Regions from separate parts of the Streptomyces sp. NPDC050674 genome, predicted to be linked through region 3. Evidence: riboswitches for the same ligand, from Rfam matches in the RefSeq annotation. Region 3 holds a riboswitch; each other region holds the start of a gene.
What was found. A riboswitch is a leader RNA that binds a small molecule or an ion and turns the genes downstream of it on or off. The one in region 3 is predicted to bind thiamine pyrophosphate.
Positions count from the first base shown of each region.

Region 1: another riboswitch for thiamine pyrophosphate. It lies ahead of thiO (glycine oxidase ThiO); the one in region 3 lies ahead of thiC (phosphomethylpyrimidine synthase ThiC).
Region 2: another riboswitch for thiamine pyrophosphate. It lies ahead of AB0I06_RS09195 (thiamine ABC transporter substrate-binding protein); the one in region 3 lies ahead of thiC (phosphomethylpyrimidine synthase ThiC).

Region 1 covers NZ_JBFAIG010000011.1:39,135-46,762, forward strand. Annotated here, with positions in the region: gene AB0I06_RS19415 (sulfite oxidase-like oxidoreductase) at 1-312, shown strand, start outside; gene AB0I06_RS19420 (deoxyribonuclease IV) at 317-1,195, opposite strand; gene pknB (Stk1 family PASTA domain-containing Ser/Thr kinase) at 1,255-3,183, opposite strand; gene AB0I06_RS19430 (thiazole synthase) at 3,271-4,068, opposite strand; gene thiS (sulfur carrier protein ThiS) at 4,071-4,271, opposite strand; gene thiO (glycine oxidase ThiO) at 4,268-5,440, opposite strand; TPP riboswitch at 5,438-5,549, opposite strand; gene AB0I06_RS19445 (hypothetical protein) at 5,602-5,952, shown strand; gene AB0I06_RS19450 (FAD-dependent oxidoreductase) at 5,985-7,226, shown strand; gene AB0I06_RS19455 (Rv2175c family DNA-binding protein) at 7,337-7,628, shown strand, end outside.
Region 2 covers NZ_JBFAIG010000004.1:116,725-124,352, reverse strand. Annotated here, with positions in the region: gene frr (ribosome recycling factor) at 1-254, shown strand, start outside; gene AB0I06_RS09220 (phosphatidate cytidylyltransferase) at 254-1,381, shown strand; gene AB0I06_RS09215 (SRPBCC family protein) at 1,500-1,949, shown strand; gene AB0I06_RS09210 (hypothetical protein) at 2,054-2,242, opposite strand; gene AB0I06_RS09205 (hypothetical protein) at 2,373-2,690, shown strand; gene rlmN (23S rRNA (adenine(2503)-C(2))-methyltransferase RlmN) at 2,767-3,873, shown strand; TPP riboswitch at 3,913-4,019, shown strand; gene AB0I06_RS09195 (thiamine ABC transporter substrate-binding protein) at 4,102-5,181, shown strand; gene AB0I06_RS09190 (iron ABC transporter permease) at 5,220-6,821, shown strand; gene AB0I06_RS09185 (ABC transporter ATP-binding protein) at 6,821-7,628, shown strand, end outside.
Region 3 covers NZ_JBFAIG010000018.1:153,262-160,889, reverse strand. Annotated here, with positions in the region: gene AB0I06_RS27375 (LacI family DNA-binding transcriptional regulator) at 1-106, shown strand, start outside; gene AB0I06_RS27370 (metallophosphoesterase) at 439-1,530, shown strand; gene AB0I06_RS27365 (hypothetical protein) at 1,714-2,574, shown strand; gene thiC (phosphomethylpyrimidine synthase ThiC) at 2,664-4,448, opposite strand; TPP riboswitch at 4,441-4,630, opposite strand; gene AB0I06_RS27355 (YibE/F family protein) at 5,051-6,628, shown strand; gene AB0I06_RS27350 (SsgA family sporulation/cell division regulator) at 6,998-7,432, opposite strand; gene AB0I06_RS27345 (IclR family transcriptional regulator C-terminal domain-containing protein) at 7,531-7,628, opposite strand, start outside.

The sequences.
Region 1 (7,628 bases), on a different contig from region 3:
ACCCATGTGATGGTGTGGGCCGAGTACGGATTCAGCTCCAACCTCCGGCTGTCGGACTTCGCCGACGAGCAGGTCCTGTTCGCCACCCACAAGGGCGGCGAGCTGCTCACCGCCGAGCACGGCTTCCCGCTGCGCCTGATCGTGCCCCACCTGTACGCCTGGAAGGGCCCGAAGTGGGTGCGCGGCGTGGAGTACATGACCGCCGACCGGCGGGGCTTCTGGGAGGAGCGCGGCTACCACAACATCGGCGACCCCTGGCGGGAGCAGCGCTACTCCTACCAGGAGGAGCCCGGGGACGGCCCCGACCTCTGACGCCTCAGCCGTCGCGCAGCTTCTTCAGCCGCTCCACGTCCCCGGCGTGCCCCTGCTTGCCGCCCGGTGTCTCGATGATCAGCGGCACCCCCTCGGTGGCGGGGTGCGTCATCAGCGCCCGGAACGGGTCCTCGCCGATGTGGCCGACGCCGATGTTCTCGTGCCGGTCCTTGTGCGCGCCCACCACGTCCTTGGAGTCGTTGGCGTGGATCAGCTTCAGCCGGCCCTCGCCGACCGTGTCCACCAGCAGGTCCAGCGTCCGGTGCATCCCGTCCGGGCCGGTCAGGTCGTGCCCGGCGGCGTAGATGTGGCAGGTGTCCAGGCACACGCCGAGCATCGGGTGGGCGTCCAGCGCCTCGAAGTACGGGCCGAAGTCCCACGTCCGTGAGCACAGCGAGGCGCCCTGGCCCGCCGTCGACTCCAGCAGCAGGAACGGGTCGTCGTCGTGGGTCAGCTCGTCCAGCAGCGGCAGCAGCCGCTCCCGCACCTGCTTCAGCGCCACCGACCGCTCCCGGCCACCGGTCGCGCTGCCGGTGTGCACGACCACGCCCAGCGCCCCGATCTCCCGCGCGCGCCGCAGCGAGTGCCGCAGCGACTCCACCGACCGCTCCACGGTCGCCTCGGTGTGCGAGCCGAAGTTGATCAGGTAGGGGGCGTGCACATAGGCCGGGATCGACTCGGCCGCACACGCCGCTCGGAACGCCTCGTCCTGCTTCGGGTTGCCGGTCGGCGTGGCCCAGCCGCGGGGGTTGGCGACGAAGACCTGGACGGCCTCCGCCTTCAGGTCACGGGCGTACGACAGGCCGACGGAGTGGAGCCCGCCGGCCACGGGGACATGGCCGCCCACGGGGTTGCGGGACGGGCCGGACAGCTGATGGTTCACCCGTTCAGGGTGTCATGCGTCCGGCCCCGCCCCGGCCACGGGCTCCCCGCCCGCGGCCCTCACCTGATCGTGATGGTGATCGTCGAGCCCTTGGGCGCGGTCCCGCCGCCCTCGACGGACTGGCTCTTGACCTCGTCGCCGAACAGACCGAGCAGGCCGCGGTCCTCGTCGACCTCGAACCCGGCGCCCTCCAGCGCCCGCCTGGCGTCGTCGACGCTGTCGCCCACCACGTCCGGGACCTCGATCATCTCGGGGCCCTTGGACAGCGTCAGCGTCACGGTGTCGCCCTCGGCCGCCGGGCCGCCGGACTTCGGCGTCTGCCGGACGACCTGGCCCTTGTCGTACTCGGAGGAGGTGACCCGCTCGGTGGCGATCCTCACCTTGAGGCCGGCGTCCTCCAGCTCGGCCCGGGCGTCGGCCTCGTCGTCACCGGTGACGTCGGGGATGTCGATGCGGGCGCCCTTGCTGACGACCAGCGCGACACCCGTGCCCGCGCGCACCTTCGTGCCGTCCGCCGGACGCGCGGAGATCACCGAGCCCCGCGGCACGTCCTCGCTGAACTCCCGGGTGACCATGCCGGGCTCCAGTCCGTCGTCCCGCAGCTGGTCCTGCGCCGTGCTCAGCTTCCGGCCCACCAGCGCGGGCACCCGTACGGTCTCGGGGCCGTCGGAGATGGTGAACGACACGGAGTCGTGCAGGCGGATACGGGCGCCCGGCTCGGGGTCCGTGCCGATGATCGTGCCGCGCTTGACGGTGTCGCTGTGGGCGTGGGTGACCTTGCCGGCATCGAGGCCGGCCTCGTCCAGCCGGTCCCTGGCCTGCGCCTCGGTCTTCGCCAGCAGCGGGGGGACCTTGGTGAACTGGCCGGAGTTGATGTACCAGATCCCGGCGCCGAGGCCGAGCACGAGCAGCACGGCGACGGCGATCGCCGCCGGGCCCCTCCGGGAACCCGAGCGGCGCCGGGACGGCGGGGGCGGCGGCGGTGACGCCAGGCGGGTGGTGCGGTTGAGGGCGGGCCCGGAGGTCTCGTCGGCCGGCAGGGGGCGCGCCGTGGCCAGGGCGCGCGGGATCACGGTCGTGCGGTCCTCGCCGTTGTCGTGGGCCACCGCCAGGGCCTGCGGCGGCACCGCGTCCAGCTGGTCCTCGCTCAGCCGGTCGCGCCCGTCACGGACCTGCGCGAGCAGCGCCACCGCGTCGTACGGGCGGATCGCCGGGGTGCGGGCCGTCGCCGAGGCCACCATCTCGTCCAGCTCGTAGGCCAGACCGGGCACGGCGGCCGAGGGCGGGGGCACGTCCTCGTGCAGGTGCTTGTAGAGGATCACGGCCGGGGAGTCACCGTCGTGCGGCTTGTCGCCGGTCAGCATCTCGTACAGCATCACGCCGCACGCGTACACGTCGACGCGGGGGTCGGCGGTGCCGTCCTCTATCTGCTCGGGGGCGAGGTAGGAGACCGTGCCGAGGACGGTGCCGGTGGTGTTCGTCACCGTGTCCACGGCCCGCACCAGGCCGAAGTCGGCGACCTTGACCCGGCCGTCGTCCCCTATCAGGACGTTCTCCGGCTTCATGTCGCGGTGCACGAACCCGGCGCGGTGCGCGGCGCCCAGCGCGGCCAGCACCGGCTCCAGGATGTCCAGGGCGGCCCGCGGCTGCAGGGCCCCGCGCTCACGCAGCACGTCCCGCAGGGTGCAGCCCGCCACGTACTCCATCGCCAGGTACACGTAGGAGCCGTCGGTGCCCTGGTCGAAGACCTGCACCACGTTGGGGTGGGCCAGCCGGGCCACGGACTTCGCCTCGCGGATGAACCGCTCGACGAACGAGGCGTCAACCGCGAGCGAGGGGTGCATCACCTTGAGCGCGAGGATCCGGTCGAGCCGGGTGTCCACGGCCCGGTAGACCGTGGCCATCCCGCCGACCGCGATCCGCGCGTCGATGCGATACCGGCCGTCGAGCACCTGCCCGACCAAGGGGTCCTGAAGGGTCGTGTCCACGCAGGCGAGTGTACGAGCCGGGACCGACGGCTCTCCCGTCCCGCCCGTTTTCCGGGCGGGACTGCAGCCGACCTGTGACGTGTGCCCCTACTGGAAAGCGGGACGCTCCGGGTCCAGCGCGGCCATGCCCTCCACGGGCGACGACGCCTCGGCGAAATGCCGCCGCGGGATCCGCCCCGCCCGGTACGCCAGCCGCCCCGCCTCCACGGCGTGCCGCATGGCGTCGGCCATCAGCACGGGCTCCTGCGCCCGCGTCACCGCGGAGGCCAGCATCACGCCCGCGCACCCCAGCTCCATCGCCAGCGCCGCGTCCGAGGCGGTCCCCGCGCCCGCGTCCAGGATCACCGGCACGCGCGCGTGCTCCACGATCAGCTGGAAGTTGTGCGGGTTGCGGATCCCGAGCCCGGAGCCGATGGGGGAGCCGAGCGGCATGATCGCCGCGCAGCCCACGTCCTCCAGCTTCCGCGCGAGCACCGGGTCGTCGTTGGTGTACGGCAGCACCGTGAACCCGTCGTCGACCAGGGTCTCGGCCGCGTCCAGCAGCTCGATCGGATCCGGCAGCAGGGTGCGCTCGTCGGCGATGACCTCCAGCTTGATCAGGTCGGTGCCGAGGGCCTCGCGCGCCAGGCGGGCCGTGAGGACGGCCTCCCCGGCCGTGAAGCAGCCCGCCGTGTTGGGCAGCACCCGGATGCCGAGCCGGTCCAGCACGGACAGCACCGAGCCGTGCACCGAGGCGTTCACCCGGCGCATCGCGACCGTGGTCAGCTCCGTCCCGGACGCCACCAGCGACCGCTCCAGCACATCGAGGCTGGGCGCCCCGCCCGTGCCCATGATCAGGCGGGAGGTGAAGGACGTGCCACCGAGGACAAACGGATCGTCGGCCATGGTCAGCCTCCCTGGACGGCGGTGAGGACTTCCACGCGGTCTCCCTCGGCCAGGGGCGTGGAGGGCCACTGCGTGCGCGGGACGACGGTCTCGTTGAGGGCGGCGGCCACGCCCGAGGGCGAGGCGGTGAGCGACCTCACGACGGTGTCGAGAGCCGTGCCGGGCCGGACGTCCCGGGGCTCGCCGTTGACGGAGATGTTCATGCGGGCTGCTCCGTGAGTGCGGTGGCGGGACTGAAGCGCTTCGGCGTGAAGGGCCGGGCCTCCTCGGGGAGTTCACCCGTCGCCAGGACGTGCGCCAGGGCGTCGCCGGTCACGGGCGTGAGCAGGACGCCGTTGCGGTAGTGCCCGGTGGCCAGCAGCAGGCCCTCCAGGCCGGTCGGGCCGAGCAGGGGCGCGTTGTCGGGGGAACCGGGACGCAGCCCGGCCCGGGTCTCGGTGAGCGGCAGCTCGGTGATGCCCGGCACCAGTTCGTGCGCGTCCCGCAGCAGCTCGTACACGCCGCCCGCGGTCACGGTGGTGTCCCAGCCCATTTCCTCGCTGGTGGCCCCGATGACGAGTTCGCCGCTCGTGCGCGGCACCAGGTAGACGTGGCTGCCGCGCACGACCGCGCGCACGGTCCGGCTCAGGAACGGCCCGTGCCGCTGCGGCATGGTCAGCCGCAGGACCTGCCCCTTCACCGGGCGCACCGGCGGCAGCACGTCCTCCGGGACGCCGGCGAGCCGCCCGCTCAGGCTGCCCCCGGCGAGCACCACCTGCCCGGCGGCCACCTCGGTCCCGTCGGCCAGCACGACACCCGTGGCCCGCTCCCGTACGACGGTCAGCCGCTGCGCCCACGTCCGGTGGAAGACCACGCCCGTGCGCTCGCAGGCCGCCACCAGGGCCCCGGCCAGCCGCCGCGGATCGATCTGGTGATCGCCGTCGACCCGCAGCCCGCCGCGCACACCCGGCGCGAGCATCGGCTCCAGGCGCCGGCACTCGCGCCCCGACAGCCACTGCGACTCCAGGCCCGACTGCTGTTGCAGGACGTGCAGTTCGCGCAGGTGGGCCCGGTCGTCGGCGTCCAGGGCCACAGCGAGCGTGCCGCAGCGGCGGTAGCCGAGGTCCCGGCCGGTCAGCTCGGTGAGCTCGGCGGCGAAGTCCGGGTAGCGCCGGGCGGAGGCGAGGTTCAGGCCGAGCAGGGTCTGCTCGCCGTAGTGCAGTTCCGTGACGGCGGCCAGCATGCCGGCCGCCACCTGTGCGGCTCCGCCGCCCGGCTCGGGGTCCACGACGGCGGTGGCGAACCCGCGTTGCGCGGCCCGCCAGGCCGTCACCAGGCCGATGATCCCGCCCCCGATGACCAGGACGTCTGACGATGTGGACGTAGGCGACATGGGCGTCCAGCCCCTCCCTTCGCCGGCATGACCCGGATCAGGTTCGTACGGTCGGAGGCCGCCAGCCTCCCTCTCAGCCCGGTGCGTCCGGGCTCCCGCGAGTGCTTTACGTTGGCCACCCTAGCCCGATGCCGCAGCCCGCAGTAAGGGAGCCTCCGCCCATGGCCCGATCCCTCGACGGTCTCGTCCTGGCCCCGGTCGCCGACCAGGCACCGGGCCAGGTGGGCAGCCGCACCCGGTTCACGTACCACGAGCGGGCGGGCGAGATCTGGGCCGACTACACGGGCGGCGACGTCGTACGCGGGCATCTCGTGGGTACCCGGGAAGGTGACCGGCTGGACTTCCGGTACGTCCAGCTGGTCCGGGACGGCACCACCTCCTCGGGGCACTGCGTCTCGACGGTCGTGGAGCTGCCAGACGGGCGGGTGCGGCTGGAGGAGACCTGGGAGTGGGAGTCCCGGCGGGGCAACGGCACGAGCGTTGTGGAGCAGGTCACGGCGCATGAGCACTGACTGACCATCCGTCAGGTGTCTATGGTGATCAGGTGAGCGAGCAGACGCAGGAACCAGGGTCGTCCGCGCCACGGCGCGTGGTCGTGGCGGGCGCGGGCATGGCCGGGGTGCAGACCGCCGTCGCGCTGCGCGAGCAGGGCTTCACCGGCGACGTGCTCCTCATCGGCGCCGAGCCCCACCAGCCCTACGACCGGCCCCCGTTGTCGAAGGCCGTCCTGCTCGGCAAGTCCGAGGGCTCCGCCTTCGACGTCGACTTCGAGGCCCTCGGCATCGAACTGCGGCTCGGCTGCGAGGTGCTGGGCCTGCGCCCCGCCGACCACGAGCTGGACACCGAGGACGGGCCGGTGCCCTACGACGTCCTGGTCGTGGCGACCGGCGCCGAACCGGTCCGGCTGCCCGGCACGGAGGGCGTGCCGGGCGTGCATCTGCTGCGCACCCTCGACGACGCCGAGCGGCTGCGTCCGGTGCTGGCCCGCCGGCACGACATCGTGGTGGTCGGCGCGGGCTGGATCGGCGCGGAGTTCGCCACGGCCGCGCGCGAGGCGGGCTGCGCGGTGACCGTCGTGGAGGCCGCCGAACGCCCGCTCACCGGGGCGCTGCCCGCCGAGGTCGCGGCCCCCATGAGCGGCTGGTACGCCGACGCGGGCGCGGTTCTGCGGACGCACGCGCGCGTGGAGCGCGTCGAGCCCGGCGCGGTGTTCCTCGACGACGGCTCGCGGCTGCCGGCGGGCGCGGTCGTCGTCGGCATCGGCGCCCGCCCCGCGACGGCCTGGCTGGCCGGCTCCGGCGTGGAGCTCGGCGCCCACGCCGAGATCGTGGCCGACGAGCACCTGCGCACGTCCGTGCCGGACGTGTACGCGGTCGGCGACTGCGCCTCCTTCCCCTCCGGACGCTACGGCGAGCGCCTGCTGATCCACCACTGGGACAACGCCCTCCAGGGGCCGCGCACGGTCGCCGTGAACATCGTGGGCCGGGCCTCGGGGGAGCCACCGGCCGTCTACGACCCGGTGCCGTACTTCTGGTCCGAGCAGTTCGGGCGGTTCGTCCAGTACGCCGGGCACCACGCGGCCGCGGACACCACCCTGTGGCGGGGCGACCCCTCAGGACCGGCCTGGACGGTGTGCTGGCTGCGCGGTGAGCGGCTGGTCGCGCTGCTGGCGGTCGGCCGGCCCCGGGACCTCGCCCAGGGCCGCCGCCTGATCGAGGCGGGCACACCGATGAACCCGGCGCTGCTGGCGGATCCGGCCAGGCCCATGAAGGCGGCGACGGCGTAGGCGCGGGGCCGTCGCGAGGGGTGCCGGGCGGCGCTGCCGGACCCGGCGCGTCCGCCCAGGTGGACGGGGCCGACTTCCGACTGTCGGTGGCGAATGGCAGGCTTGTTTCCGTGACCGAGATTGACGCAAAGATCGATGCTCTCGTCCCCGCCTGGCTCACCCTCCCCGACATCGCCGAACAGCTCGGCGTCGAGGTGACGCGTGTGCGGCAGCTGGTCAAGGACGGCCAGCTCATCGCCGTACGCCGGGGTGAGAACCGCGCGCTGCACGTCCCCGCCGCCTTCATCGACGGGGACAAGGTCGTCAAGGGCCTGTCCGGGACCTTGACGCTCCTGCGGGACGACGGCTTCACGGACGAAGAGATGCTGGAGTGGCTCTTCACCCCGGACCCCAGCCTGCCCG
Region 2 (7,628 bases), on a different contig from region 3:
TCCCCGAGCTGACCGAGGAGCGCCGCCGGGAGTACATCAAGGTGGCCAAGAGCAAGGGTGAGGACGCCAAGGTCTCCATCCGCTCCGTGCGCCGCAAGGCCAAGGACACCATCGACAAGATGATCAAGGATGGCGAGGTCGGCGAGGACGAGGGCCGCCGTGCGGAGAAGGAGCTCGACGACACCACCGCGAAGTACGTCGCGCAGGTGGACGAGCTCCTGAAGCACAAGGAAGCGGAGCTGCTCGAGGTCTGATGAACGACTCTTCCTGGGGGGCGCCGCCACAGGCCGGCTACTGGGGGCCTCCTGACCACGGGCATGGTCAGGGGCACGTCCAGGGCGCGGGCCACGGGCACGTCCAGGGGGCCGCTCCGGCGGGTCCCGCATACGATGCGTATGAAGCGCCTCAGACTCGCCCCATGCCCATCGTGCCCGACGTGACCGAATTCGGCGGAAACCAGGATGACGACCGGGGGGCCGCTCGGCTGAGCGGCCCCCCGGTCCGAAACGACACGAATCCGGAGCCCATGCCCGACGCCTCGCAGCCGGCGCCCAAGCCGCCGAAGAAGAGCGCGGGGCGCGACCTGAGTGCCGCGATAGGGGTCGGTGTCGGGCTCGGCGCGGTGATCGTCGCGTCGCTGTTCGTCGTCAAGGCCGTGTTCGTCGGCGTCGTCGCGGTGGCCGTGGTGGTGGGCCTGTGGGAGCTGACCAAGCGGCTGGAGGAACGCAAGGGCATCCGGGCTCCTCTGGTGCCGCTCGCGCTCGGCGGTGCCGCGATGATCGTCGCCGGGTACGTCCGTGGCGCCGAGGGCGCGTGGGTGGCGATGGCGCTCACGGCACTGGCCGTCCTGGTCTGGCGCATGACGGAACCGCCCGAGGGCTACCTGAGGGACGTCACCGCGGGCGTCTTCGCGGCGTTCTACGTGCCGTTCCTGGCGACCTTCGTCGCGATGATGCTGACCGCGGACGACGGGCCGCAGCGGGTGCTCACCTTCCTGCTGCTCACGGTCGTCAGCGACACCGGGGCGTACGCCGTCGGCTGGCGGTTCGGCCGGCACAAGCTCGCCCCGCGCATCAGCCCCGGCAAGACCCGGGAGGGCCTGCTCGGCGCGGTGTCCTTCGCCATGGTCGCGGGGGCCCTGTGCACGCAGTTCCTCATCGACGACGGGGTCTGGTGGCAGGGCCTGGTGCTGGGCCTCGCGGTCGCGGTCACCGCCACGCTCGGCGACCTCGGCGAGTCCATGATCAAGCGGGACCTCGGCATCAAGGACATGGGCACGCTGCTGCCGGGCCACGGCGGCATCATGGACCGGCTCGACTCGCTGCTGCCCACGGCTCCGGTGGTGTGGCTGCTGCTCGTGCTCTTCGTGGGATCCGGCTGAGCCGTCCGGCCCGGTCGGCGAGCCCCTGCCCCGCCGGGCAGGGGCTCGCTGCCGTCCGGGGAGACGCCCGGGGGGGCCAAGTGGGACGATGCAGATGTACCTCCCAAAGGAGGCCATCATGGCCATCATCCGAGAGAGCATCGACGTCGACCGCCGCCCCGAGGAGGTCTACCAGTACGTCATGGACGCCGGGCACATGCCGGAGTGGCAGCTGAGCGCCGTATCGGCGGAGCGCCTCGACGAAGGGCCGGTCGGGGTGGGCACCAAGGTCCGGGTGACCCGGCACGTCGGCAGCCGTGTGATGCCGATGACCATGGAGGTCACCGAGTACGACCCGCCCCGCAGCTGGGGCATGCGCGGCGTCGACGGACCCGTCCGGGCCCAGGTGCACGGCGAGGTCGAGCCCTACGACGAGGGCCGCCGCTCGCACGTCACGATCGACATCGACTTCGAGGGCCACGGCATGGGCAAGGTCCTGGTCCCCCTCGTCGTACGCCCCCAGGTCCGCAAGGAGCTCCCACGCAACGAGCAGCTCCTCAAGGACCGGCTGGAGCAGACGGGCGGGTAAGGCGTCTACTCCGGCGGCTCGGCTCGGATCAGCGCCGCCGAGGGAACTTCCAGCCCTAGGCCCGGCCCTCGCCCAAGCCGTGTGGGTCCGCGCGGCGGGGACGCCTAGTCGTCCTCGCCGCTCTGCTGTGAGCGGGGACTCCGGCTCGCGCTGCGGGCCAGTTCACTGCCGAGCAGCGTGGCCTTGGCCACGCCACGCGCCCAGCGCGGGGCGTCACCCCGGGCTGTCCAGAACACGCAGACACTGCCGCCGATGACGAGCAGGACGACGACCGACAATATGAGCACGAGCATGCTCGACCCCCGCTTCTTGTGATGATCGGCCCATCCTGCCAGGCAGTCCCCGCTTCCAGCCTCCAAACGCTCTCAGGGGCTGCTGCTGCACAGGCCGACTCCTCAGCGCTTGCTGCGTCATGATCTGGCAATGGACGAGTACGGATGGGCCGCGAGCCTCGAAATGCCGGCCAGGGACGCGGTGCGGGCGGGCTGGGGGGCGACGGTCGCGGCCCTGCCTGTCGGGAGCAAGATCACCGGAGTGGTCATCGGTCGCCGGCCCTTCGGGGTCTTCATTCGTATGGACGGTGTGCCGGACGCCATAGCGCTGGCGGAGATCACGCGCATGCCGCTGGGGATGGACCTTCCGGCCCTCGAGGCCTCGACCAGTGGTGAGGTCTACTGGCACGACGACCGCAACCACCAGGTCAGGGTCCGGCTCGACGAGTGGCAAGGAGCCCCGGAGTGATCGCCCGAGCCTGACGGCAGCCGTAGCGACCGACGGCTGCGGGTCACCCGAGTGGATCTGCGACACTGGGAGGGTTATGCCGAAGCCCGGAGAACTCACTTTCGTAGCCCCCCGCGGAGCCAAGAAGCCGCCGCGGCACCTCGCCGATCTCACTCCTGCCGAGCGCAAGGAGGCCGTCGTCGCGGCCGGGGAGAAGCCGTTTCGTGCCAAGCAGCTCTCGCAGCACTACTTCGCGCGGTACGCGCATGATCCGGAGCAGTGGACCGACATCCCCGCCGGGTCCCGGGAGCGGCTGCGGGAGGCGCTGCTGCCCGAGCTGATGACCGTCGTGCGGCATCTGTCGACCGACGAGGGCACCACCCGCAAGACGCTGTGGCGGTTGTTCGACGGGACGCTCGTCGAGTCCGTGCTGATGCGGTACCCGGACCGGGTGACCATGTGCATCAGCTCGCAGGCCGGGTGCGGGATGAACTGCCCGTTCTGTGCGACCGGGCAGGCGGGGCTGGACCGGAATCTGTCCACCGCAGAGATCGTGCACCAGATCGTGGACGGCATGCGCGCCCTCCGGGACGGGGAGGTGCCCGGGGGGCCGGCGCGGCTCAGTAACATCGTCTTCATGGGCATGGGCGAGCCGCTCGCCAACTACAACCGGGTCGCCGGTGCCATCCGGCGGCTCACCGACCCCGAGCCCGACGGGGTGGGCCTCTCCCAGCGCGGCATCACCGTCTCGACGGTCGGGCTCGTCCCGGCCATCCACCGGTTCTCCGACGAGGGCTTCAAGTGCCGCCTCGCCATCTCGCTGCACGCCCCCGACGACGAGCTGCGCGACACCCTCGTCCCGGTGAACACCCGGTGGAAGGTCCGCGAGGTGCTGGACGCCGGCTTCGAGTACAGCGCCAAGTCGGGACGCCGGCTGTCGATCGAGTACGCGCTGATCAGGGACATCAACGACCAGGCCTGGCGCGGTGACCGGCTCGGCCGGTTGCTCAAGGGCAGGCCGGTGCACGTCAACCTGATCCCGCTGAACCCGACCCCCGGGTCCAAGTGGACCGCCTCCCGGCCCGAGGACGAGAAGGCGTTCGTGGAGGCCATCGCCGCCCATGGTGTGCCGGTGACGATCCGGGACACCCGTGGTCAGGAGATCGACGGGGCGTGTGGTCAGCTCGCGGCCACCGAACGGTAGTCTGACCGTCGTAAGCACACCTGCATATTCGACATCTGCACATTCCGACAGGGGAGCGCCACAGCGCTGAGAGTGCGGCACACGGCCGCAGACCCTCCGAACCTGGCCCAGGTCATTCTGGGTAGGGAGATCGGTCACCACTCGAGCTGTTGCGCCCTGCCCGGGACCCCGTAAGTCCCGGGCAGGGCCGCGTCTTCTCCTGGTCACTCCAGGAGGAATCCAGTGAGCATCAACGCAAAGCGGCTGACGGCGGCGGTCGTCGGGCTGGGCATGGCCGGCACGCTCGCCGCGTGCGGGTCGTCCGACGGCGGTCAGGGGTCCGGCGACTCCAAGACCGTCACGCTCGTCAGTCACGACTCGTGGGCGGCGTCCAAGGACGTCATCGCCGCCTTCGAGAAGCAGTCCGGCTACAAGGTCCGGGTGCTGAAGGACGGCGACGCCGGGCAGGCCGTCAACAAGGCCATCCTGACCAAGGACAACCCGCAGGGCGACGTCTTCTTCGGTGTCGACAACACCCTGCTCTCGCGAGCCCTCGACAACGGGCTGTTCCAGTCGTACGAGGCGAAGGGGTCCGAGCAGGTCAAGGCCGCGTACCGGGTCGACCAGGACAAGCACCGGGTCACGCCCGTCGACACCGGCGACATCTGCGTCAACTACGACAAGAAGTACTTCGCCGATCACAAGCTGAAGCCGCCGCGGAGCTTCGACGATCTCGTCAAGCCGCAGTACAAGAACCTGCTCGTGACCGAGAACGCCTCCGCCTCCTCGCCCGGCCTCGGCTTCCTGCTCGGCACCGCCGCCAAGTACGGCGACCAGGGCTGGGAGGGGTACTGGAAGAAGCTCAAGGCCAACGGCGTGAAGGTCGTCGACGGCTGGGAGCAGGCCTACAACGAGGAGTTCTCCGGCTCTGCCGGCGGCAAGAAGGCCAAGGGCGACCGGCCGCTCGTCGTGTCGTACGCCTCCTCGCCGCCCGCCGAGGTCGTCTTCGCCGACCCGAAGCCGGGCACCGCCCCGACCGGCGTCGCCGACGGCACCTGCTTCCGGCAGGTCGAGTACGCCGGGCTGCTCGCCAACGCGAAGAACGCCAAGGGCGGCAAGGCGTTCCTGGACTTCCTGCTCAGCAAGCGGTTCCAGGAGGACATGCCCATGAACATGTTCGTGTACCCGGTGCGCGAGGGCGCCCAGGTGCCGCCGGAGTTCGTGACGTACGGGCCGCAGGCGAAGGACCCCGAGACCATGGACCCGGCGAAGATCGCCGACCACCGTGACCAGTGGGTCAAGTCGTGGACCTCACTCGTACTGAAGTAGTCCGCACCAGGCGCGGGAGCGCGGCGCGGCTCGGTCTCCTGGCCGTGCCCGTCGCGTTCTTCGCCGTCTTCTTCGCCTACCCCGTCGCCGCGATCGTCGCCCGTGGTCTGAAGACCGGCGGGACCTGGCACCTCGGGCGGATCGGGGAGGTGCTGGCGCAGTCCGACGTGCGGCACGTGCTGTGGTTCACCACCTGGCAGGCACTCGTCTCCACCGCGCTCACGCTGCTCGTGGCGCTGCCCGGCGCGTACGTCTTCGCGCGCCTCGACTTCCCCGGCAAGCAGGTCCTGCGGGCGGTCGTGACCGTCCCGTTCGTGCTGCCGACGGTCGTCGTCGGCACGGCGTTCCTGGCGCTGGTCGGGCGAGGCGGGCTGCTCGACGAGCTGTGGGGCCTGCGCCTGGACACCACCGTGTGGGCGATCCTGCTCGCGCACGTCTTCTTCAACTACGCGGTCGTCGTCCGTACCGTCGGCGGACTCTGGGCGCAGCTCGACCCGCGACAGGAGGAGGCCGCCCGGATGCTCGGCGCGTCCCCGCTGAAGGCCTGGCGGCAGGTCACCCTGCCCGCCCTCTGCCCGGCCGTGGCCGCCGCCGCGCTCATGGTCTTCCTGTTCACGTTCACCTCCTTCGGTGTCGTGCAGATCCTCGGCGGGCCCACGTTCTCCACCCTGGAGGTGGAGATCTACCGGCAGACGTCCGAGATCTTCGACCTGTCCACCGCGGCCGTACTCACCATGATCCAGTTCGTGGCGGTGGGGGCGATCCTCGCGGTGCACGCCTGGACCGTGCGCCGGCGGGAGACCGCGCTGCGGCTGGTGGACGCGTCCGTGACCGCGCGCGGGCCGCGCGGCGCGGGGCAGTGGGCACTGCTGGGCGGGGTGCTCGCCACCGTCGCCGTGCTGCTCGTGCTGCCGCTCGCCGTGCTGGTCCAGCGGTCCCTGGGCGCGCCGGACCTCGGCTACTACCGGGCGCTGACCCGTGAGGACGGGGGAGTGTTCCTGGTCCCGCCCATCGAGGCGATCGGCAACTCCCTGTCGTACGCGGTGGCCGCCACGCTCATCGCCGTGGTGATCGGCGGGCTCGCCGCGGTCGCGCTCACCCGCCGGGACGCCGGGCGGTTCGTGCGCGGCTTCGACGCGCTGCTGATGCTGCCGCTCGGGGTGTCCGCGGTGACCGTCGGCTTCGGGTTCCTGATCTCCCTCGACGAGCCGCCGCTGGATCTGCGGTCCTCGTGGATCCTCGTGCCGCTCGCCCAGGCGCTGGTGGGGGTGCCGTTCGTCGTCCGCACCATGCTGCCGGTGCTGCGCGCCGTGGACACGCGGCTGAGGGAGGCCGCCTCGGTGCTCGGGGCCTCGCCCTGGCGGGTGTGGCGGGAGGTGGACCTGCCGATGGTGCGGCGGGCGCTGCTGATCGCGGCCGGGTTCGCCTTCGCCGTGTCGCTCGGGGAGTTCGGCGCGACGGTGTTCATCGCACGGCCCGACCGGCCGACGCTGCCGGTGGCCGTGGCGCGGCTGCTGGGGCGGCCCGGGGACCTCAACTACGGCCAGGCGATGGCCCTTTCGACGATTCTGATGGTGGTGTGCGCCGTGGCCCTGCTGGTGCTGGAGCGGCTGCGCACGGACCGGACGGGGGAGTTCTGATGCTGCTGGCCCTGGAGGGCGCGACGGTCCGTTTCGGCGGGCGTGCCGTGCTGGACGCCGTCGATCTGGAGGTCGCCGAGCACGAGGTCGTGTGTGTGCTCGGGCCCAGCGGCAGCGGCAAGTCGACCCTGCTGCGGGCGGTGGCCGGGCTCCAGCCCCTCGACGCGGGGCGGGTGGTGCTCGACGGGCGTGACCAGGCGGGCGTGCCGGCGCACCGGCGCGGGGTCGGGCTGATGTTCCAGGACCACCAGCTGTTCCCGCAGCGGGACGTGGGCGCGAACGTGGCCTTCGGGCTGCGGATGCGCGGTGAGGCCAAGCGGCGGCAGGCCGAGCGGGTGCGGGAGTTGCTGGACCTGGTGGGGCTGCCGGGCGCGGGCCGCCGGGCCGTCGCCGGGCTGTCCGGCGGGGAGCAGCAGCGGGTGGCGCTGGCCCGGGCGCTGGCGCCGAGCCCCCGGCTGCTGATGCTGGACGAGCCGCTGGGGCAGCTGGACCGGTCGCTGCGGGAGCGGCTGGTCGTCGAACTGAAGGAGCTGTTCGGCCGGTTGGGAACGACCGTGCTCGCCGTGACGCACGACCAGGGGGAGGCCTTCGCGCTGGCCGACCGGGTCGTGGTGATGCGGGACGGGCGGATCGCCCAGTCCGGTACGCCACTTGAGGTGTGGCAACGGCCCGCCGACGCGTTCGTCGCCCGCTTCCTGGGCTTCGAGAACGTGGTCGAGGCCACGGTCGGGGCGGAGGCCGCGGACACGCCGTGGGGCAAGGTGCCGGTGCCCGAAGGGGCCCCGCAGGGCACGCGCACGCTGCTCG
Region 3 (7,628 bases):
TCCGGTGGAGCAGGTGATACCGACGGAGCTGATCGTGCGCACGTCGTCCCAGCGGCGCTCCCCGCGCACGACGGTCAGCCCGCCGCGATCACCCGAGGAGACGTAGGTCCCCAGCGGACTTCCCGCGGCGGACATCCCCCGGCGCGCGCCGCACGGCGGATGTCGCACAGCGGGCAAAGGGAGGGTCGTCCTCCTGGGGAGAAACGGGGCCGGTCCCCCGGAGAGAAGGGATCGTTCTCGCGAAGAGAAGAAGGGCGAGGACGGTCACACGGTGGTCAAAGCCCGGCGCAATCGGGGCGAAAGCCGCGGTGAACTGGACTCTTGCTCTGATTCACCACCCCTGGGTCATCACATGGCGCGATCCGCATTCCTATGATGGGCCCACGACATCCGCGGGCCGCTACGACCAGGCAGTCCGATGCGGTGCAATGCGGCGCGATGGTGGAGGGGTCGATGACTCAGGGGGCCGGTCAGGGACCCGAGGTGGAGCGGACGGCGACGTTGCGCGACTTCCGGGTGCCCGCGTACGTCCACGAGACCGGTCCGTACGTCCACAGCGTTCACCCCGGCGAGGTCGCCCCGCCGCACGAAGAGGCCTATCCCGAGGGATACACGCCGACCCAGCGCGACCTTCCCGTCGTCAACCGGGGTGACACTGTCCAGGTGACCGTGGATCCCGAGACCGCCGCCGCCCCGCAGCCCAGCACCGGGCAGGGCCCGCTGTACGTCGTGGGTGACGTGCACGGCTACCTCGACCAGCTGGTGTCGGCCCTCCAGGAGAAGGGCCTGCTCGACGCCGCCGGCAACTGGTGCGCGGGCACCGCCCGGCTGTGGTTCCTGGGCGACTTCACCGACCGCGGCCCGGACGGCATCGGCGTCATCGACCTGGTGATGCGGCTGTCCGCCGAGGCCGCAGCGGCCGGCGGCTACTGCAAGGCGCTCATGGGCAACCACGAGCTGCTGCTGCTGGGCGCCAAGCGGTTCGGCGACACCCCCGTCAACTCCGGCGCGGGCACCGCCACCTTCCAGGCGGCCTGGCTGCTCAACGGCGGCCAGAAGACCGACATGGACCGCCTCCAGGACCACCACCTGCAGTGGATGTCCCGGCTGGACGCCGTGGAGGAGGTCGACGGCCACCTGCTCGTGCACTCCGACACCACCGCCTACCTCGACTACGGCCGCTCCATCGAAGAGGTCAACGACACCGTCCGCGAGACGATCACCCGCAATGACGCGGACGAGGTCTGGGACCTGTTCCGCAAGTTCACCAAGCGGTTCTCCTTCCGCGACGAGGGCGGCGCGGACGCCGTGCGCACCCTACTCGACACGTACGGGGGCACCCGCATCGTTCACGGGCACAGCCCGATCCCGTATCTGCTGGGCGAAGTCGGTGCCGAGGAGGACGAGGACAACGGCGACCCGGTCATCGAGGGACCGCACGTGTACGCCGACGGACTCGCCATCGCGATGGACGGCGGCGTGACCATGGCCGGAAAGCTGCTGGTCCAGCAACTGCCGCTGGACACGTGAACGTTCACCGGGACAGTGCTCCCGGTGGGAGGACGGGCCCGGTGAGGGGCCAATTTCGGTAAACCCCCTGTCACCGCACACCGTCACCGCTCTACCATCGGCTTATCCGTAGCAGGCTCCCCTCCGTTTCTGCCCGACGGCTCGTCAGCATGCCGAGCCCCAAGCCCTACGGAGCATCGGGGGATGCACATGAACAGCGTTCCGCAGCACCTGCTGAACGAGGACCGCCAGGAGTACGAGCGGATCCTCGATGAGGCGCTGCGCTCCGCACCACACCGTCCCGAACTGGCCGCTGTCGGTCAGCGGCTCAACCCCGAACAGCTGCGCACCATGGCGTTGAACGCCACCGCGCTCATCACGGCGGCCGCCTCGACCGAATACCAGTACTACGTCAAGGTCCGCGACGAACTGCGGCAGCCGGCGTCCGCCGCGCCGGCCGTCCAGGAGTCCGGTTCCGCCGAGCCGGGCGCGGGCGCGTCGGGTTTCGCCGCCACCATGGGGGTCGCCGAGGCCTCCGGTGCGGGCGCCGTCGCCGTCGTCGCCGTCCTCGCACCCGTCCTGGCCGGAACCGCTGCGGCGATCTTCCTGCTCGTCGGTTACATCCTGCGGATGCTCGACCCCGGGCAGGGGTTCGCCCGGACCATGCTCACCACGGGCTGGGTGTTCGGCGCCGTGACCGCGGTCGCGATCCTCGTCGCCGGGGTGGGACTGCTGCTCACCGCCCTGCGCAACAAGCCCACGGCCGAGAGCGGGCCGTACGGCGAGCTGCGCAGAGAGGTCGCCCAGGCCAAGGAGGCCTGGCGCGAGGCGCTGCTGGAACGCGGCGTCCTGCCGTTCCTGCGGGAAGCGCTCGTCGACCCGGGCGCGACCGCCGCGCTGCACCCCGCTCCGTCGCCCGCCCCGGTCAGCCGCATGCCACACCTCGGCTACGACCGCCCGGGGTTCAGCAGCCCGGACGACGGCGACCGCGGCTCACGCCCCAGCTTCAGCAGCCCGGACTACACCAGCCCGGACTTCGGAGGACCGGAGCACCAGCCGGAGTAACCGTCGGATCCCGTCCGAGCAGGCGCCTCCCACAGGCCGGGGGCCATGGGTCCCCGGGGCTGTGCGCGGCCGGGGCTGTGCGCGGGCGGTCAGTCCGCGATCGGCAGGTACACGCGGTTGCCGCTCGCCGCGAACTCCTTCGACTTCAGAGCCATGCCCTCCTCGATCTCGGTCCGTGAACCGCCGTGTTCACGACGGATGTCCTGGGAGATCTTCATGCTGCAGAACTTGGGACCGCACATCGAGCAGAAGTGAGCCGTCTTGGCCGGCTCGGCGGGCAGGGTCTCGTCGTGGAACTCCCGCGCCGTGTCCGGGTCGAGGGCCAGGTTGAACTGGTCCTCCCACCGGAACTCGAAACGGGCGTCGGACAGCGCGTCGTCCCACTCCTGCGCGCCCGGGTGTCCCTTGGCGAGGTCGGCCGCATGGGCGGCGATCTTGTAGGTGATCACACCGGTCTTGACGTCGTCGCGGTTCGGCAGGCCCAGGTGTTCCTTGGGGGTGACGTAGCACAGCATCGCCGTGCCCCACCAGGCGATCATCGCGGCGCCGATGCCGGAGGTGATGTGGTCGTACGCCGGGGCGACGTCCGTGGTCAGCGGGCCGAGCGTATAGAACGGAGCCTCATCGCAGATCTCCTGCTGAAGGTCGATGTTCTCCTTGATCTTGTGCATCGGGACGTGGCCCGGGCCCTCGATCATGGTCTGAACGTTGAAACGCTTCGCGATCCGGTTGAGTTCCCCGAGCGTGCGCAGCTCCGCGAACTGCGCCTCGTCGTTGGCGTCGGCGATCGAGCCGGGCCTGAGGCCGTCGCCGAGCGAGTAGGTGACGTCGTACGCGGCGAGGATCTCGCAGAGCTCCTCGAAGTTCTCGTACAGGAACGACTCCTTGTGGTGCGCGAGGCACCAGGCGGCCATGATCGAGCCGCCACGGGAGACGATGCCGGTCTTGCGGTTCGCCGTCAGCGGCACGTACGCCAGGCGCACACCCGCGTGGACCGTCATGTAGTCCACGCCTTGCTCAGCCTGTTCGATGACCGTGTCCTTGTAGATCTCCCAGGTCAGCTCCTCGGCCCGGCCGTCGACCTTCTCCAGCGCCTGGTAGAGCGGCACGGTGCCGATGGGGACGGGGGAGTTGCGCAGCACCCACTCGCGCGTGGTGTGGATGTTGCGGCCGGTGGAGAGGTCCATGACCGTGTCGGCGCCCCAGCGGGTCGCCCAGGTCATCTTCTCGACCTCCTCCTCGATGGAGGAGGTGACGGCCGAGTTGCCGATGTTGGCGTTGACCTTCACCAGGAATCGCTTGCCGATGATCATCGGCTCGATCTCCGGGTGGTTGACGTTGGCCGGCAGCACGGCCCGGCCGGCGGCGATCTCGTCGCGCACGACCTCGGGCGCCACGTTCTCCCGGATGGCCACGTACTCCATCTCGGGCGTGATCTCACCGCGGCGGGCGTACGCGAGTTGTGTGACCGCCTGCCCCTCCCGACCACGGCGCGGTTGGCGCGGGCGCCCTGGGAAGACGGCGTCCAGGTTGCGGAGGCCGCCGCGGGGCGAGGTGTGCTTGATGCCGTCGTCCTCCGGACGGACGGGGCGGCCCGCGTACTCCTCGGTGTCGCCGCGGGCGATGATCCAGTTCTCGCGCAGCGGCGGCAGTCCCCTGCGGACGTCGGTGTCAACGTGCGGGTCGGTGTACGGGCCCGATGTGTCGTACAACGTGACCGACTGGCCGTTGGTGAGGTGCACCTGACGGACCGGCACGCGCAGGTCGGGGCGGGTGCCCTCGACGTACGCCTTGTGCCAGCCGATGGACTTCCCGGCCTCCTCGGACGTCTCGTCCTGAACGGAGGCAGGCGTGCGTGTGTCCTTGCTGGTCATGAGACCTACTCCCTACGCCGGCATTACCCGGTAACAGGTTCGGCGGTCGACGCAGCGGCTTCCGTCCGGCGATGTTTCGTGTGAAACATCACTCGACTCCGGCGATGTTTCATGTGAAACATCGCCGGGACGGAGGTCAGCGCCCTCTCAGCCCGGTGCTCCGAGCTCCCGCGTGTACAAAAGGTGCCTCCACGCTAGCGGCAATTCTGGCGCGGTGAACAGAGGGCCCCCCTCGTTCTTGCGATGATCGGTCGGTGACCACGACGCAGCGTCCTCCCTTCCCACCGCCCGAACCGCCCCGCGGATCCGGCGCCGGAAACGGCAACGGCCGTGGTGACGGCCACGATGTCACCGCGGGTTCCGGCCGAGGCCCGGCGCGGAGACAAGCCCAGGGCCCCGGGCCTCGATACGGGAGCGGCGGCACTGCCGGCTCCGGGGACGGCGGCGAGCGTGGTCCCGGCTCGGACCGTGGGTACGGGTCGGGTCCGGGTGGCGGGTACGGCTCGGAGTCCGGCAGGCAGTACCGCTCGGATTCCGGCAGTGGGTACGGCTCGGGTTCCGGCAATGGGTACGGCTCGGAGTCCGGTGATCGGCGTGGCGCGGTGTCCGGCCATGAGTACGGCTCCGGGCCGGGGCGCGAGTACGGAGGCCCTCCTGGGGGTGCATACGGTTCCGGCTCCGGCGGTGCGTACGGTTCCCGTTCCGGCGGTGAATACGGGCCGGACTCCGGTGGAGGCCAGGGCGGTACGGGTTCCTCCGGTGGCGGGCGCGGTGGTCCCAACGGTGGGCAGGGCCCCGGTGGCGGGCACGGACCCGGCGGAGGCGACGGGCACGGGCACGGCGGTGACGACGGGCATGACGGGCACGGCTCCGCACCGGGCGGGGGACACGGCCACTCGCATCATCACGGCCCGGCCACGCCCGTCTCGCTGCATCTGCGCAGAGTCATCGCGGCGGTACTGATCCCCTTTGGCGTGGCGGTGCTGGTCGGTCTCGTCGTGCTGTGGCCGGGCGGCGCCCCGGCGCACGAGCGCACCGGCGTCGGCTTCGACCGGCAGACGCAGGACGCCACGGTCACCAAGGTGGTCGAGGTGAGCTGCAAGGAGGCGGGCGCCTCGGGGGTCCCGCCGACCGGCGACACCTCCACCGCGGAGGGTTCCTCGGCGGTGCAGGAGGAGAAGGGCGCCTGCAAGCGGGCGACGATCCGGGTCGACACTGGCGACGACAAGGGCCGTACGTTCACCGAGATCGTCCAGCCGGACCAGTCCCGCCAGTTGCACGAGGGCCAGGAGGTCGTGGTCGCCTACGAACCCTCGGCCCCCAAGGACTTGCAGTACTCGGTCACCGACATCAACCGCCGTGTGCCCCTGGGGCTGCTCGCCGGCATCTTCGCGATCGCCGTCGTGATCGTCGGGCGGCTGCGCGGTGTCATGGCCCTGGTGGCGCTGGCCATGAGCTTCCTGGTGCTGAACTTCTTCATCCTGCCCGCGATCCTCCAGGGCTCGAACCCGCTGGTCGTGGCGGTGGTGGGCGCGAGCGCCATCATGCTCATCGCCCTGTACCTGTGTCACGGCCTGTCCGCCAGAACGTCGGTGGCGGTGCTCGGCACCCTCATCTCGCTGTTGCTGATCGGCGTTCTCGGCTCGGTGTTCATCGACTGGGCCGCGCTCACCGGCAACACCGACGACAACACCGGCCTGATCCACGGCCTCTACCCGACGATCGACATGAGCGGTCTGCTGCTGGCCGGCATCATCATCGGCTCGCTGGGCGTGCTCGACGACGTGACCGTCACGCAGACCTCCGCGGTCTGGGAGCTGCACGAGGCCAACCCCTCGATGGGCTGGCGCGGGCTCTACCGCGCGGGCATCAGGATCGGCCGCGACCACATCGCCTCGGTCGTCAACACGCTCGTCCTCGCCTATGCGGGTGCGGCGCTGCCGTTGCTGCTGCTGTTCTCGATCGCGCAGAGCAGTGTGGGGACGGTCGCCAACAGCGAGCTGGTGGCGGAGGAGATCGTGCGTACGCTGGTCGGCTCGATCGGCCTGGTCGCCTCGGTGCCGGTCACCACGGCTCTGGCGGCGCTGGTCGTCTCGGCCGACCGCCCCCATGCGGAGTCCGCCGCGGAGACCTCTCCGGTCCCGGCGCGCGGGGGGAAGGGCCGGCGCCGCAAGCGCTGACGCGTCCGTGTCGTCGCCGAGGCCTGTGCAGGGCGTGGGGTGCGGCGGAGGAAGAGTTTCGTGGTCGGGCTGCTCCGCTGTGCGGCCCCCGGCACCCTGCGCGCGGTATGCCTTGAGCGCCTCGGCCTCGGGGCCGCCTCAGCCCCCGTCCCGGACCTCGGGGACACTCGGCGTCCCGCACGACAGCGGCCTCGCAGGCACCTGGCACACCCCTCGCCCGGCAGCGTCCGCATTTCCGCCGTCCCGGCCGCGCCGCGCACCGTCGCGAGAGGATCGCCCGGTCATAGGAAGATCGCAGGAAGAAGCGTTCCTGCACAGTTCGGCGGCATCCGGTGAAGCGTTCCTCCACCGTGCCGCCGAGCCCATGTCTCAACCAGCGCCCTGCTCGGCGAGGATGCGGTCCAGGGCCTCGTCCAAGTGCGCGTCGAAATCGGCGAGCGAGCCCTCCTGGCCCAGCGGCACCAACTTGTCCGTACGGTCGAGAAAAGCGACGAGTGGTGCCGTCGAAGACCGGAACAACGCCTGGTCACTGCCCACCTGAAGCCGGATCAACACCTCGCCCAGCGCATCGGGTTCGACGGGCGTGACCCGCACATCGCCCTCCCCGCACGGCCGGCCCACACCGTCGATCAGCAACTCCCGCCCGAAAGCCCACGTGACCGGGGCATCACCGGGCAAGTGGAACGTCAGCCGGACGGCATAGGGATCACTGGACTCATAGCGCAGCTCCACCGGGATGCGGAAGGAGAGCTCCTCGGACACGAGAAAGCTCATCATGACCTCTGCTTGTACGGACTCGCGCATCGATAACCCCGTCATTCGCCGTGACTGGCCGGGAACGAACCTCTGACACTTGGTGGAATCTTGCTGAACGTACACAGCAGATCACAAGGAGTGAGTTTTCACATACTGATAGAGAGCGCCAGCGAGCCGAGCGACCGCCCGATCTCCACCTGCAACTGCCCGGCCACAGGCAGCAGTCGGTCGGCCTGGTGTGCGG